DNA from 3 places in the Ferdinandcohnia sp. SAFN-114 genome. Region 3 is predicted to be linked to each of the others. Evidence: riboswitches for the same ligand, from Rfam matches in the RefSeq annotation. Region 3 holds a riboswitch; each other region holds the start of a gene.
The links. A riboswitch is a leader RNA that binds a small molecule or an ion and turns the genes downstream of it on or off. The one in region 3 is predicted to bind lysine.
Positions count from the first base shown of each region.

Region 1 (3,288 bases), on a different contig from region 3:
GGATGGATTAGATCACATTACCGATATTAAAATCAATGGGGAGGACCTCGATCCTGACAAAACGTATTCAATTGCTACCATTGATATGTTCACATTCGGTTCACTCTTTCCTGTCATACGGGATGCAAAGGATAAAAAATACTATATGCCAGAATTCTTACGAGATCTTTTAGCTGAAAAATTAAAAAACAATTAGCAAAACGTACTAAAGATACTTAGTCAAAAGGATTAGAGAAAGATAGGTCTATGACTAGTACTATTTCAAACACAAATCACTTTCCCGTTACATAAATTAGTTAGGGAAAGGAGTGTGCTAGGAATGGTCTCAATGACACCAATCGTAATTGATAATCATCAATTTACAGCCATTACCGTTAACCTGCCTAAGACAAATTTTATGGCAGTCACGAATGAAAATGGCTATATTATGTGCGGAGCTCTCGATGTTGCATTATTAAACGAAAAACTTAAAGAACGAGGCATTATTGCTGGTAGGGCAGTTGGTGTTCGTACAATCGAGCAATTACTGGAAGCCCCTCTTGAATCAATTACAATTGAAGCCGAAAACCGAGGCATTACAGTAGGCATGAAAGGCAGAGACGCCCTACTAAAAATGATCTAAAATTAACCTGAGAAGGTATACCATATAAAAGAACGTGGCATCACTTGAACATTGTCGAACAAAATAGTTATCGTACATCCCTCCTTACTTGCATACACATAGCTTGTAAGGGGGGATTTTCGTTTGGGAAAGTATAGAGCTCGTCTACAACCAAGAAGGAAAGGGCCCTTGCCTTTCCGTTACGTCTTCTTATTAACATTCGTATTTTTTATTCTCTCAACTGTTATCGGTTTATTCATTATTAACAAAGCGATAGAGCCCGCACTCATGGCATATGCTGAAAATGAAACGAAGAAGGTTGCTGCCACAGTTATTAAAAACGCTATTAACCAACAATTAAACGAGGAAGAATTGGTCCAAGAGGATTTAAGTATTGTGCAAACAGATGAAAATGGGAAAGTGATTAGTTACAATACTCAGGTCGTCAATAAAATGGCGACAAAGACACTCGGAAATATTGAGCGGTACTTAAAGTATGTAAATGAAGGTGAAATTAATAAACTTGAATATCCTGATTTAGAAATTGAAACGGATGATGCCAGTGGACAAACGGGCTTTGTTTTTAAAGTACCCCTTGGGGAAGCAACCAATAATGCCCTCTTAGGAAACTTAGGTCCACAAATACCAATTCGTTTTCATATGATTGGATTTGGAGAAACTACGCCACAAGGAAGAATTGATGAGTGGGGGATTAATAATGGGTGGTTTCAATATAATGTTCTTGCGACAGTGACGATGCAGGTTATTTTACCTTTCTCAACAGGAGAGGTTGAAATTGAAACAATTATCCCTGTAATCAATCAAAACATTTTACATGATGTTCCAGACTTCTATAATAATGGTGGGGATTCATCTCCTTCGATAGAGATACCGACAAATTAGTAAAAAATACTATACTAGAATAGTTGAATCTAAGTGAAAAATCAGATATACTAGCGATGGAATTAATAAAAATGAATACACCACCTTATCGGATCGATGAGGTAGAGGTGCAGAAAATAAGAGTAAACTATGTGAGGATGACAACGTAGATCATAGTTGAAAGGATTTTTTGCCGAAGCAAAAATAAACACGTCAATGTTATTTTTGTTGGGGTTGCCTTGAAAAAGGGTAACACTGTCATTATAGAAATGATCTATAATGGAGGGCTACTGATCGTGATGGAGGATAACATAACATTACAGAGAGTAATGATAGTTATTTTCTATCATACTCTCTTTTTGTCTTCTAAAGAGTATCTTCTTTCACCACGCCCTCCAAAATAACACTTGGAGGAATCACATATCATGTCTGGAACAATATATTCAATTATCCCACCGATCATTGCGCTTCTCATGGTTGTTTTAACAAGAAGGGTTTTACTATCACTTGGAGTCGGCATTGTTTCGGCTGCATTCATATTACATGGAAATGTACTAACGAATGAAGGAGTCGGAGCTTGGCTACAAGACGTTTTACTCACTATCTGGAATAGCATTAAAGGAGTCTTCGTTTCAGAAGGCGAACTTAATACATGGAATGTATATATCATATTGTTTTTATTCTTATTAGGAGTTATTACTGCCTTTATCTCCATCTCTGGCGGTAGCCGTGCTTTTGGTGAATGGGCGCAAACAAAAGTAAGAACGAGAACGGGTGCACAGCTTTTAGCAGCTGTTTTAGGTGTTATTATTTTTATTGATGATTATTTTAATGCCTTGGCTGTTGGACAAGTAAGTAGACCAATTACAGACCGAAATAAAGTTTCACGTGCAAAGCTAGCCTATATTATTGATTCAACATCCGCACCAATTTGTGTTGTCTCACCAATTTCTAGCTGGGGTGCTTATATTATTGCAATCTTGGCACCTATCTTAGTAACACATGGTGTATCGGAGTTTTCTCCGTTATCTGCATTTATTCGAATGATTCCGTTAAACCTTTATGTACTCGTTTCGATTTTAATGGTAATAGCTGTAGCCATTTTTAATATTAATTTTGGTAGTATGAAAACCCATGAAAATCGTGCATTAACAACAGGGGAAGTAACAGACCCTGAAAAACCGGTATTAGGGGAATTAAAACAGGAATTACCTCAAAGTGAGAAAGGTACTGTTGGTGATTTGGTTTGGCCGATTATTGCATTAGTCGTCGGTACGGTTGGTTCCTTATTATGGACAGGCTATAGAGCTTCTGAAGGTAATATAACCATTTTTACAATTTTTGAAAATACGGATGTAACAGGATCTCTATTATCTGGTGGAATCCTAGGTATTCTTGTAACACTTATTTTATTCTTTGTTCAGGTTTATGCAAAAAAAGCTTTAAACATTGGACTTCTTCCTAAGGGAATTGTTGAAGGGATAAAATCAATGCTCCCAGCTGTATACATTTTACTATTTGCTTGGGTAATTGTTGACTTGATTGGACAAATTGAAACAGGTAAATATCTAGCGAGCCTCGTAGAAAGGTCTAATTTAAATATTGCATTTTTACCGGTCATATTATTTGTTGTAGCCGGCTTTATGGCATTTGCGACAGGGACGTCTTGGGGAACTTTTGGAATGATGCTTCCGATTGCAGGAGACATTGTAGCGGCATCAGATATTAATTTACTACTTCCTGCCTTAGCTGCTGTCCTAGCGGGTTCCGTGTTTGGTGATCATTGTTCACCAATATCAGATACA
Region 1 covers NZ_JBPFDQ010000071.1:16,609-19,896, forward strand. The annotation lists gene ACR65M_RS19620 (bifunctional metallophosphatase/5'-nucleotidase) at 1-196, shown strand, start outside; gene ACR65M_RS19625 (DUF1805 domain-containing protein) at 320-622, shown strand; gene yunB (sporulation protein YunB) at 746-1,504, shown strand; lysine riboswitch at 1,599-1,781, shown strand; gene ACR65M_RS19635 (Na+/H+ antiporter NhaC family protein) at 1,909-3,288, shown strand, end outside.
Region 1: linked by a shared signal. The riboswitch ahead of ACR65M_RS19635 (Na+/H+ antiporter NhaC family protein) and the one ahead of ACR65M_RS00690 (aspartate kinase) in region 3 are both predicted to bind lysine.

Region 2 (3,288 bases), on a different contig from region 3:
CTTAGGACATTATGATTATTGAAAAGATTAAATTGTTGGAAGACCATTCCTAAATGTCTTCGGTAGGTAGCGACATCATGCTTGTTATCCAAAATATTTTCACCTTGATAGATAATTTGCCCACCGCTAGGTCTTTCTAATAGATTAATACAACGAAGAAGAGTTGATTTACCGGATCCGGAGGAACCGATGATGGAGACAACTTCTCCTTTATTCACCGAGAAATCAATATCCCTTAATACTTCATGAGTGCCAAAGGATTTGCTTAAATGTTGAATATCAATAACCTTTTCCATGTTCTCTCCTCCTTCTTCCTATTGTTGTTGATTAACTTGTATCGGTCGATCGTTCCCAATCATCGTATAATTATCAGAGCCATCTAATTTTCTTTCAAAGTATAATAGAATTCTTGTAACAATGAAGGTCATCACAAAATAAATCATACATGCTACGAAAAACGATTCAAAATATCTAAAGTTATTGCCTGATATCGATTTTGTCACGAAATATAATTCTGTCACTGAAATCACGTTCAGAACGGAGGTATCTTTAATATTAATCACAAATTGATTACCTGTTGCAGGTAGAATATTACGTATAACCTGTGGTAAGACAACGTTCCACATCGTTTGGAAATGATTCATTCCAATTGCATGTGCTGCTTCAAACTGTCCTTTATCAATCGAAACAATCCCACCACGAACATACTCAGCCATATATGCCCCTGTATTGATTGAGACAACAATGATCGCTGCAACAAAAACATTCATATCTATCCCAAATGCTAACGCAGAACCATAATAGATAACCATTGCTTGTACAATCATCGGTGTTCCACGGAAGAATTCAATATAGATGGAGAGGATGGCATTAATGACTTTTAAAAATATTTTGTTCACACCACGTTCGGGCATTGGAATTGTACGGATAACTCCTGCTAGCAATCCAATCATTGCCCCAAAGACCGTCCCGATAAGAGCGATCAAGAGTGTTAAACCCGCACCACGAAGGAACATTGGCCAGTTTTCGATAATTATTTTAATGACCCACTCAAAACTCATTTCTTCTCCTCCTTAGCCCTATATAACCGACTGTATGTTGATATACAGTCGGTTCCCTGTATTTATTATTCTGCTGCTGGTTGATTTTGAATAGCCGAATCCATAATGCTTGTACGTTCTTCTTCTGAGATACCTGATAAAATCTCATTGATTTTTTCTGTTAATTCGCTGCCCTTTTGAAGTCCGACAGCAATTGCTGTATCATCTTCTGAAGTTTCAAATCCATCTTCAAATTCCACCATTACAAAATTTTCATTAGCAGATGAAGCACTAATACCCTCTGGACGTTCTGACACGTAACCATCAATCATTCCTGATTCAAGTGCTACTCTCATTGCTGGGAAGTTGTCCATCGCCGTTTTCTTTTCGACACCTTCAATTTGGTCGATTACTGTATAGTGGAATGTATTTAATTGAGCAGTAATTTTTGCTCCTTTAAAATCTTGGATAGAAGTAGCACCTTCATAAGTGCTGCCTTTTTTCACAACCATAACTAAATTTGAAGTATAGTAATTATCCGAAAAATCGATTGTTTCTTTTCGTTCTGCTGTTGGTGACATACCAGCTATGATTGCATCAATTTTGCCTGATGTTAAAGCTGGTACAAGACCATCCCACTCTGTTTTTACAATCACTAATTCTTTACCTAAACCTTCAGCTACTTTTTTTGCAATTTCCACATCATATCCGCCTGCATACTCTGCAGAACCGTCTATTTTTACTGCACCATTGGAATCATCATTTTGAGTCCAGTTAAACGGTGCATATCCAGCTTCAAGACCTACCTTAAATGTATTATCTTCTGATGAACCAGAATCCGAACTATTACTTGTTCCACACCCTGCTAATAATAGAATGGTAGAAATGATTAAAACGAAAAATATTGTTAATTTGCTTCTCATGCTGTTTCTCCTCCGTATTCTTATAAATTTCGACAAAAAAACGACCTGAGATATACTCAGGTCGCAGTAAATTTGCCCTAAGGTCCTCTCTTTTATCTCAATTGAGATAGCACAACTCAATAAACTGGGGGTTTATTGAGACAGTCCTGCAGCTATTAACTGCAGACCCAGCATGTAATATTGAGGGTATTACAAACTTCGGCGACATTTCCTTCTCCCTAGCATCACTGTTTCCTCAAACTCCACTAAAGACTGTTAAATATCGCGCCTCTACCTCACTAGTAAAAGTGAGGCCTTATTTAATTGTGTTTTTATACTACAATAGTAACTACTAATCAGTCAACTACTAATTATTAGAAAATCCAGTAACTACTGTTTTAACATGGGATATATAAAAAAATAAGCCATCTATATCGTGTTCTTGTTATAAGAAATGGACAAAATATACATTGTAATCACATATAAAAGAGGTTACTATACCGAGAGTATGTACATAATGTTAAAAATACACCAGGAGGTTACATATGCAATATGCTCTTTCAGTTTTAGGTATTTTTGTTGTTTTGTTTTTGGCTTGGTTGGCAAGTTCCAACCGAAAAGAGGTAAAATATAAACCGATTCTCATCATGATTGTCATCCAAATTATTTTATCAATATTACTATTAAATACTAGATTTGGTTTCATTATCATCCAGGGGATTTCTGCTTTTTTTAATAAACTGCTTGAATATGCAGGCGAAGGGATTTCCTTTGTGTTTGGCGGAATGGCGAACGATGGAGAGGCTCCATTCTTTTTAACTGTATTGCTTCCAATCGTATTTATTTCAGTATTAATCGGAATTCTCCAGTATCTGAAAATTTTACCATTCATTATGAATGGGATTGGATGGTTATTAAGTAAAGTAAACGGGATGGGTAGACTTGAATCATATAATGCAGTTGCTTCATTGATGGTCGGGCAATCGGAAGTTTTCATCACACTAAAAAAGCAATTAGGTATGCTATCCAAACAACGGTTGTATACCCTATGTGCTTCCGCGATGTCAACAGTTTCAATGTCCATTGTCGGCGCTTATATGACAATGCTAAAGCCAGAATATGTTGTCACAGCTGTAATGTTAAATTTATTTGGCGGGTTTATTATCGCTTCTATCGTTAATCCGTACGAAGTAAATCCAGATGAGGATATGATCGAAATCCGCGATCAAAAAAAACAATCATTCTTTGAAATGATTGGAGAATATATCCTTGATGGATTCAAGGTTGCAGTTATTGTCGGTGCCATGTTAATTGGTTTTATTGCTTTAATGGCAGCAATCAATCAT
Region 2 covers NZ_JBPFDQ010000022.1:7,796-11,083, forward strand. The annotation lists gene ACR65M_RS09160 (amino acid ABC transporter ATP-binding protein) at 1-296, opposite strand, end outside; gene ACR65M_RS09165 (amino acid ABC transporter permease) at 315-1,061, opposite strand; gene ACR65M_RS09170 (transporter substrate-binding domain-containing protein) at 1,127-1,963, opposite strand; lysine riboswitch at 2,063-2,244, opposite strand; gene ACR65M_RS09175 (NupC/NupG family nucleoside CNT transporter) at 2,488-3,288, shown strand, end outside.
Region 2: linked by a shared signal. The riboswitch ahead of ACR65M_RS09170 (transporter substrate-binding domain-containing protein) and the one ahead of ACR65M_RS00690 (aspartate kinase) in region 3 are both predicted to bind lysine.

Region 3 (3,288 bases):
TCCGCTTCAGGTGGACGCTTTTCGCGGGCGTGGCTTGAGCCTCCTCAACGAAATGTGGAGGCGGCTTGCACAGAAACGAGTAAATTGGCCGACTAAAGCGCCACGTCCTGTGCGTCGGAGACTACGACAAAGAGGCGTATTTTGCCTCTGAGGGAGGAGTTGAAATTTCTCAGTTTCTAGCCGCTGAAACCGGACACGTCGCTACCGCTCCTGCGGGGTCTCAAGTCTCACGCTTTTCCCGCTGGACATTGAATTTGCTTCTTTGAAATAACCCACGCACGAAGAAATTGTGAATACATTTTCAAGGAGTCCCCACCTTACGCTCTAATCAACTAGTTTTGCCTTTATTATCAGAAAGCAATAATCTTTTTTAGAAAAGAGCCTTCTATTTAAAAAAAAGGGTGTCCAAATTCCTTTGAACCACCCATTTAACTAAAATTATAGTTTGACTTTCGCTCTTTCTTCTTCAACAGCAGCTAAATTAAATGAATCATGCAAAGCTTCAACTGCTCGAACCATATTGCCTTGTTCAAGAACTGTAGATACTTTAATTTCAGATGTACTTACCATTTTTACTTCAATATTTTCATTTGCAAGCACTTGGAACATATCAGCGGCTACACCTGGGTTTGAAACCATTCCAGAACCTACAATTGAAACCTTTGCTAATCTATCCTCATGTTCGATACTTTCATATTTCAATAAATCCTTGTTATTTTCTAAAACAGCAAGTGTGTCACGTAAATCAGGTGTTTTTACGGAGAATGAAATATTTGTATGATTATGATCTGTCATATTTTGAATAATGATATCTACATTTAAACCATTTTTTGCTAGTGTGCCAAATATAGTTGATAGTGTGTGCAATTCATTTGGTAAACCTGATACTGTTACCCTTGTAATTTGGTCTTCAAAAGCAATTCCCCTAACAACAAGATTCTTTTCCATTGAAACTTCCTCCTCAATAATGGTTCCATTTTCTAGCTCTAAGCTTGAACGAACTTCAAGCGGCAATTCGAAGTTTTTCGCAAATTCCACTGCACGTGGGTGAAGTACTCCAGCACCAAGATTTGCAAGCTCCAGCATTTCATCATAAGAAATGGAATGAAGTTTTCGTGCAGTTGGAACTACGCGAGGATCAGTTGTGTATACACCTGTTACATCTGTGTAGATGTCACATTTATCCGCCTTTAACGCCGCTGCAAGTGCGACAGCAGTTGTATCGGAACCTCCACGACCAAGAGTAGTAATGTCTCCTGAACTGCTGACTCCTTGGAATCCAGCAACGACAACGATTTTTCCTTCTTTTAAGCTTTTATATACTCTTGATACCTCAATGTTTTCAATTCGGGCATTGCTATGTATTGCCTCTGTTTCAATACCAGCCTGCCAGCCTGTATACGAAACGGATTCATACCCTTTTTCTTGTAAAGCCATAGATAATAATGCAATTGTTACTTGTTCACCTGTACTTAACAACATATCCATCTCGCGCTTACTTGGCGCGCTTGTAATTTCATTAGCTAAGCTTACTAGCTGATCGGTTGTCTTCCCCATTGCCGAAACAACAACAACAACTTGATTTCCCGCTTGCACCTCTTGAATAACTCGACTTGCAACATTTTTAATTCTATCTGGTGACCCAACAGAGGTGCCTCCAAACTTTTGAACGATGATCCCCATGCCCTCAACCCTCTCTTAGAATAATAAAAAACAGCAATGAGAGATTCTCATTGCTGTGATATACGTAAACGTACTACGTGTCACTTCGTGAGATAGCCCTCCAAGATTCATCCATCTTGACAATCCTATGTCTCTTAAACATAAGACCAGCATAAAAAAGTATGAGCCTTTTTACACTTCGGCGAACTTTCCTTTTTGCAATGATCATTAGGGCTCATACCCCTCCAATTGCATACTGATAAAGATCGCACCTCTATCTTCACTTCAACGTATTGAAGTGTAATATTATATTATTAAGCATTATATCAGACTATTTTTATAATAGCAACGACTATTCTTTTAATTTTTCGTAAATTGCTTCAGCTGTTGGTCTAGGAATATTAGCTTTTAGGATATCCTCAACACTTGCTTCTCTCAACTTCTTGATAGAACCAAAGTGCTTTAATAGTGCTTTTTTACGTTTTTCCCCAACTCCAGGAATATCGTCGAGCACAGATTGAAATGCGTTTTTTCCACGGATTTGACGATGGAAGGTAATCGCAAAACGGTGAACCTCATCTTGAATTCGTTGTAGAAGATAAAATTCCTGACTATTTCTAGGTAGTTCTACAATCTCAGGTGGGTCTCCAATTAAGAGCTCGGACGTTCTGTGTTTATCATCCTTTGCAAGTCCTGCTAGTGGAATTTCTAAACCTAATTCATTTTCAAGAATATCCCTTACTGCAGCAAGATGACCTTTACCTCCGTCAATAATGATTAAATCTGGCAATGGAAGGTTCTCTTTTAATGCACGGCTATATCTCCTCCGAACAACCTCCCTCATCGATTCATAATCATCCGGACCTTGAACTGACTTAATTTTGTACTTTCGATATTCTTTTTTGTCAGGTTTTCCATCAGTAAACACAATCATGGCAGAAACAGGATCTGTTCCTTGAATATTTGAATTATCAAATGCTTCGATTCGATGAGGTGTATAAATCCCTAACTTCTGTCCTAAATTTTCAACAGCCTTAATTGTACGTTCTTCATCTCGTTCAATTAAAGCGAATTTTTCCTTTAGCGCAATTTTTGCATTTTTAGTAGCTAGGTCAATTAATTGTTTTTTCTTCCCTCTACTAGGCTGTTGAACAGCTACTTCTAATAATTGCTCAACAATGTGACGGTCTATCGAACTAGGAAGCAACACTTCCTTTGGTTTAAAATGATTATCTTTTAAATAAAATTGACCAAGGTAGGTTAAGAAGTCTTGTTCAGGCTCGTTATAAAAAGGAAATAAAGAAACATCCCGCTCTATTAATTTTCCTTGACGGATAAAAAAGACTTGAACACACATCCACCCCTTATCATAGGAATAACCAAATACATCACGATCAATAAAGTCTGTCATTGTCATCTTTTGCTTTTCCATTGTCGTTTCAATATTTGAGATTTGGTCACGGTATTCTTTTGCTCTCTCAAAATCGAGTTCTTCAGAGGCCTTTAACATTTTTTCAGTCAACTCGCCTTTGATTTCTTTATATCCACCATTTAAAAAGCGGATAATATCGTCTACCATTTTTTTATTGGTTTCATCGGTAACATCATTGACACAAGGGGCTAGAC
Region 3 covers NZ_JBPFDQ010000001.1:148,129-151,416, forward strand. The annotation lists gene ACR65M_RS00690 (aspartate kinase) at 439-1,683, opposite strand; lysine riboswitch at 1,769-1,947, opposite strand; gene uvrC (excinuclease ABC subunit UvrC) at 2,015-3,288, opposite strand, start outside.